DNA from 2 places in the Apilactobacillus apisilvae genome. Region 1 is predicted to be linked to the other one. Evidence: predicted binding sites of a transcription regulator. Region 1 holds the regulator's gene; the other holds the start of a gene.

Region 1 (3,434 bases):
TTAGGTAATTTTTTAATAATTGTTTTTAATAGGGTAGACTTTCCAACACCATTAGGACCAATTAAAGCGACCGCTTGGTGCTTTTTAATATCCAAATTGATATCTGAACTAAGAATTTCATGTTCATAACCAATTTTTAAATCACTAACTTTTAGAACAACGTTTCCACTTTGCTTATACGGTGAAAAACTAAATTTTGCTGCTTTTTCATCGTGTTCAGGTGAATCAATTCGGTCCATTTTTTCTAATTGCTTTCGACGCGCCTGAGCTCGTTTAGTTGTTGATGCTCTTACAATATTTTTATTCACAAAATCTTCCATTTTGTGAATTTCTTTTTGTTGTTTTTCAAAGTTTTTTAACTGAATTTGATAATTAGCTTGTTTTTGTTCAATAAAATTAGAGTAATCACCATTATATTCGTCTAAATGTCCATGATTTAAATCATAAACTTTATCAACGATTTTATCCATAAAATAACGATCATGTGAAATGATTAATAAAGCACCAGGATAGCCTTTAATATAGTCTTCTAACCATGCGATTGTTTTTACATCAATATGATTAGTAGGTTCATCTAAAATTAATAAATCACGTTTTTCTAAAAGTAATTTAGCCATTGCTAACTGGGTTTGTTGACCACCTGATAATTCATTGATTTTATGATTATAGGAATCTTTCTTAAATCCAAATCCAGCAAGTACTGATCTGATTTCAGCTTCATAGCCAAAACCATTTTTAGATAAAAATTCTGATTGCAATCGGTCATATATTTTACTAATTTTTTGAAACTTTTTAGGGTTATTAATTACTTCATTACTAGCCATCTTATTTTCGTATGAATGAATTTTATTTTCTAATTCACGAATTTCTTTAAAAACTGATTCCATTTCTTCGATAATAGTTCGGTTTGATTTTAAACCGGTATTTTGAGCTAAATAACCAATTGTTAAACCATTTTTAGTCGTTACATTACCCTCATCAATTGAATCAATTCCCATAATCATTTTAACTAACGTAGATTTACCGGCACCATTTCTTCCCACTAGAGCAACTTTACCATTTTCAGGAATACTTAAATTGACGTTTGTGAAAAGATCTTCACCACCAAATCTTTTTGTTAACTTATTAGCTTGTAAAAGAATCAATATTTTCACCTCCTAAATATTCTTATAACGATAATGATAATAATAATTCTAGCATATAATAACATTATTATTAAATAATGTATTTTTTAAAAGTTTGGAAATCATTTCACAAACTATCTTTTTATGGTAAAATAATTATTCGTTATGCGTATTAATTCAGGGAGGGAAAAAATTTGGACATGAAAATTCCTAGGGCAACAGCTAAAAGATTGCCTATGTATTATCGGTATCTTAGTGGATTACATGATGCAAAAGTAAAACGTATTTCTTCTAGTATGTTTGCTGATGCAGTGCAAGTTGATTCAGCAACAATTAGAAGAGATCTTTCTTATTTTGGTGCCCTTGGTAAGCGTGGCTATGGTTATGATGTTGACAACTTATTAGAGTTCTTTAAAAAGATCCTAAATCAAGATCATTTAACTAATGTAGCCTTAGTAGGTTTAGGTAATTTAGGACAAGCTTTATTGAACTTTAACTTTCATAAAGATAGCAACGTTAGAATTTCTGCAGCTTTCGATATTCATGAACATATGATTAATACAGTTCAGAGTGGTGTCCCTGTCTATGATGTTAAGTATCTGAAAAAACAATTAAGTGAGCAACAAATAGATGTGGTTATTTTAACTGTTCCTACAGGAGTTGCCCAACAAATTTGTGATCAAGCAATTAGTGGTGGTGCAAAAGGTATTATGAATTTCACTTCTAAACGCTTGTCTGCACCTGCAAACGTAAGAGTACAGAATGTAGACTTAACCAATGAATTACAAACCTTAATTTATTTTATTGAACATTATGATAATTAAAAATAAAAAATGATCCTCAATTATTTTTGAGGGTCATTTTTTTATTTTCACTAAATCATTTAGCTTGCATTTATTCAAAAAAAATAATATATTGTATTTGTTCGTTAGCACTTAAATCATGAAGTGCTAATTCTTGTTATAAAAAATGGAGGGATAGTAACAATGTTAAAACCATTAGGTGACCGTGTTGTTATTGAAACACAAAATGAAGAAGAAAAGACAGTTGGAGGGATTGTTTTAGCAAATAATGCAAAAGAAAAGCCTCAAACTGGAAAAGTCCTTGCTGTTGGTGATGGACGTGTTCTTGAAAACGGTAAAACCTTATCACCATCTGTAAATATTGGCGACAAAGTTTTATTTGATAAATATGCTGGTACTTCTGTTGATTATGATGGTAAATCATATTTGATTTTACATGATAAGGACATTGTTGCTGTTATTGAATAATTAAAATAATAAGCGATTTGTTAATATATTTTTTATGGGGTGAATAATAATTATGGCTAAAGAAGTTAAATTTTCTGAAGATGCTAGACATTCAATGCTAAAGGGTGTTGATAAACTAGCTAATACTGTAAAGACAACATTAGGGCCAAAGGGACGTAACGTTGTACTAGAGGAATCTGCAGGTAACCCTAATATCACTAATGATGGGGTTACTATCGCTAAGTCTATTGATTTGAAAAATCATTTTGAAAATATGGGTGCTAAGTTGGTTTCTGAAGTTGCTTCTAAAACTGATGATATTGCTGGTGACGGTACTACTACTGCTACTGTTTTGACACAAGCAATCGTAAATGAAGGGATGAAGAATGTTACTGCAGGTGCTAACCCTGTTGGTATTCGTCGTGGAATTGAAAAAGCTACTCAAGTTGCTGTAGAAAAGTTGCATAAGATGTCACACGAAGTGAAGAATAAGAATGACATCGAACAAATTGCTTCTATTTCTGCCGCTAATCCAGAAGTTGGTAAATTAATTGCTGATGCAATGGAAAAAGTTGGTAATGATGGTGTTATTACTGTTGAAGATTCTCGTGGTGTTAATACTACAATGGACGTTGTTGAAGGAATGCAATTTGATCGTGGTTACATGTCGCAATACATGGTAACTGACAATGAGAAAATGGAAGCCGATTTAGACAACCCATACATTTTAGTTACTGATAAAAAGATCAATAATATTCAAGAAATTTTACCAGTTTTACAATCAGTAGTTGAACAAGGTCGTTCATTATTAATTATTGCTGATGATATTGGTGGAGAAGCCTTACCAACACTTGTACTAAATAAGATGCGTGGAACATTTAATGTTGTTGCAGTAAAGGCACCTGGATTTGGGGATCGTCGTAAATCACAATTGCAAGATATTGCTACTTTAACCGGTGCAACCCTTGTTACTGATGATTTAGGGATTAATTTGAAAGATGTTAAAATTGATCAATTAGGTCAATCTAACAAAGTTAATGTTACTAAAGACGATACAACT
Region 2 (3,434 bases), 370 kb from region 1:
AAGTATCGATAAATAATAAAGGAACACTTTATACTAATAAGCATCATATCAATTTAAATAAACTGATTGATTCGAATAACTATGCAGCAACTGTTTCTAAAAAATCAATGACTACGAAATTCTATAAAGTTACTAAAAATCAAAAACGTCATTTTAGCCAATCGGTAAAATATTATGTAAATATTTATGGTAAAGGTTTTAATGAAAAGGGTTGGTTAAGTAGTAAATATGTTCATTTTAATAAATCTGATGAAATGAAAAATACACCCCTATATGCCACTCATCCTTAAAAAGATATAAAAAAATAGAACCCCCTTATGGGAGTTCTATTTTTTATATTCTTTCAAATGTTATTTAACGATTTGGCAGAATTCAATTTTTTCGTGGTTAGGACCTTGAATATTGAAGAAACGAATACCATTATCCCAGAATGAAGGGATTGATTGGATTTCGTCATCTAAAACATTGAAGCCTTGTTCTTTAGCGGCAGCAAATGCTTTATCAACATCAGTACAGTTCATAGAAATATGGTTAATAGCACCATTTTCCATGGCAACTGGATCGCCTTCCCATGTTTCAACAGTTAAGTTACCGTATCTCATGAAGGCACAACGATTTTCACCATTGTGGAATGCTCCAGCTTGGTCAAATCCTAATGATTTGTAGAATTCAATTGTCTTGTCTAAATCTTTTGAAGGGATTCCAACGTGTTGTAATCCGTCAAAGTAATCGTTTAAAGCCATAATGTCATCCTCCAAATAAATTAGTCAGAAACTTTAACTACACATTTACCTTTAAGGTCTGAAGTACCATCTAGAACGCCTTCAACATCTTCTAAGCTGATAACGTTATCGATGATGTCAGCAACATTAACACCTTTGCTTTGTAGTAATGCAATAGCATCTTCAAATGAGTTAGGGTTAATGAATGCACCCTTAATAGTTAATTGTTTTTGGAATACTTCGTAAGTGTTCATTTGGAATTTTTGGTCAGGAGCACCAACACCAAACATTAATACTTGAGCACCCTTAACAGTTGCTTCAACAGCTTGTTCTTGAGTAGCAGGTTGACCAACAGCTTCGATAACAACATCGTATTCTGCAGGAATCTTTTCCTTAGTAGTGTTGATAACTTTGTCAGCACCAGTCTTTTCTTTTTCAGCAGCTAATTTGTCATCGTGACGACCAGTTAAAGTAACTGATTTAACACCGTATGATTTTAGCATTTGAGCAAAGATTAGACCCATGAAACCATCACCAATAACTAAAGCGTTTTGGTAAGGCTTAATGTCTAATAAATCCATACCATGAACGGCACATGAAATAGGTTCACATGTAGCAGCTGATTTTAAATCAACATTTTCAGGTAATTTGTATACAACTTGTGTAGGAGCAGTGAAGTATTCTTCTAGTCCACCGTTTCTAGTAACACCAACGGCTGATAGGTTTTCACATAATTCTGGACGAGCTGTACGACAGTACTTACATTTACCACAGTAGATGTTAGGGTCAACAGTTACACGGTCACCAACTTTGTAGTCAGTAACGTCTGATCCAACAGCTGAGATAACACCTGAGTTTTCGTGACCTAAAACGATTGGGGGAACAGCTGGAGCTGAACCTGGAAGTCCATTGTATAATGCGTAGTCAGTACCACAAATACCAGCATACTTAGCGTTTACAACAACTTCGTTAGCCTTTGGTTCAGGTTTTTCAGTATTTTGAATTTCTAATTGTTTCTTACCAGTTAAAACTAATGCTTTCATAATTCAAGATCCTTTCATATTGAATTTCAAGTTTATTAATTTCTTGTGCAAAATGATTAATTAATCATTTCACAATCTTACAACTATTATGATAACTCATTTTTCAAAAAAAGAAAGCATTTTGTGGCAAATTTATTGAAAAAATCTTATAAAAAAAGGAATGATTGTTATGAAAACTTACTATGAAAGGGTTTACAAGAATCATTCCTGGCTAAAAAATATTTTATTTTATTTTGTGCGCAATTACACTTTCTTTAGTAATTCGTCTGCTAAAGCGAAATTACCATAAGTTGCTGAACCGTTATCTACAATCGATGGTATTGCAATATAATCATCAATATTATCGATGTTTATATATCCATTTAGTAAATTTTCAAATTCAGCGCGAACTTTATTGAGAAATGTTTCACTAACTACGCCACCACCAAATATTAATTTGGAAGGACGAAATGCGAGAGTCGCTTGTAACGCCGCTTGAGCAACATAATAAGCCATAATATCCCATACATGATTGTCTAATGGAACATCTTTTCCTTTTTTATTTAAACGGGCTTCAAAAGTAGGGCCAGCGACTAATCCTTCCAAGCAATCTCCATGATAGGGGCAAATGCCGGCAAAATTTTGATCGTCAGGATGACGTTTTAACTTGATATGCCCTAATTCTGGATGTCCCATGTCACCAACAAATTGACCATTAATGATAATTCCTGCACCAACACCAGTTCCAATCGTGTAATAAACCATTGAATTAAGATTAACATCATGTTTTGCTAGATTGATATATTCTCCATACACAGATCCGTTTACGTCAGTGGTCCAATAAATGGGTACATCTAATGATTTTTTAATAGTTCCCAAAAAGTTAACATTAGACCAACCTTCTTTTGGTGTATCTGTAATATAACCAAATTTTGAAGATTGTTTTCTGACCTCAATAGGACCAAATGATGCAATACTTAATGCTGCTAAATCTTTAAACTTTTTAAAAAAATTAATTGTTTTAGTTAATGTTTCATCGGGCGTGGTAGTTTTTATAATTTCGCTATCTACAATTTGGTAGTCATTATTTCCAACTGCACATACAAATTTTGTGCCACCGGCCTCGATACTTCCAAGTAACATAAAATTACTCCTTATGGGTATCTAATTATTTATACTTACATTAATAATAAATTTTAAATGATTAAATGTCAAAATAAAAAATAAATTGGTATAGTAGCAAAAGGCATTCTCATTATTGTATGATAATATTAAAATAAATTTATTTAAAAGAAGGCTTAAAATTATGCTTATTAGAAAATTGATCTATATTGCTTTCTTTAGCTTTATCGGTGGATCTATTAGGGGATATCTTACTTTTGTTGCTGGTAATAATCATTTTATAGCAACCATTTTTATCAATATTATTGGATCATTCTTATTAGCACTATTAACCTCAGTTGTGGTTAAATTATTAGATGCATCGGAAGATTTAGTTGATGGATTAAGTGTAGGCTTAATTGGTGGCTTTACAACATTTTCAACCTTTTCTTTTGAAAGTATTACCTTATTAATGAATCACCAAATTGGTCTAGGTATTTTATATATAATTATTAGTTTAATTGGCGGTTTGTTATTTGGTATGCTTGGAGCAAATCTAGGGAAACAATATATGGAAAAGAGGCATCAA

The links. The regulator Rex, encoded in region 1, represses fermentation and respiration genes when NADH is low (regulators of the CRP and FNR family bind a similar motif). The targets are predictions, from matches to a motif close to TTGTGAANTANTTCACAA.
Region 2: MOO46_RS05835 (zinc-dependent alcohol dehydrogenase family protein) is a predicted target of Rex. The motif match lies at 1,823-1,840, and genes of this name have one in related genera.

The regions. Positions count from the first base shown of each region.
Region 1 is NZ_CP093362.1:35,880-39,313, forward strand. Features, by position in the region: gene abc-f (ribosomal protection-like ABC-F family protein) at 1-1,145, opposite strand, end outside; gene MOO46_RS00215 (redox-sensing transcriptional repressor Rex) at 1,325-1,948, shown strand; gene groES (co-chaperone GroES) at 2,111-2,395, shown strand; gene groL (chaperonin GroEL) at 2,448-3,434, shown strand, end outside.
Region 2 is NZ_CP093362.1:1,138,250-1,141,683, forward strand. Features, by position in the region: gene MOO46_RS05825 (hypothetical protein) at 1-290, shown strand, start outside; gene MOO46_RS05830 (VOC family protein) at 351-743, opposite strand; gene MOO46_RS05835 (zinc-dependent alcohol dehydrogenase family protein) at 764-1,765, opposite strand; gene scrK (fructokinase ScrK) at 2,009-2,887, opposite strand; gene MOO46_RS05845 (fluoride efflux transporter FluC) at 3,051-3,434, shown strand, end outside.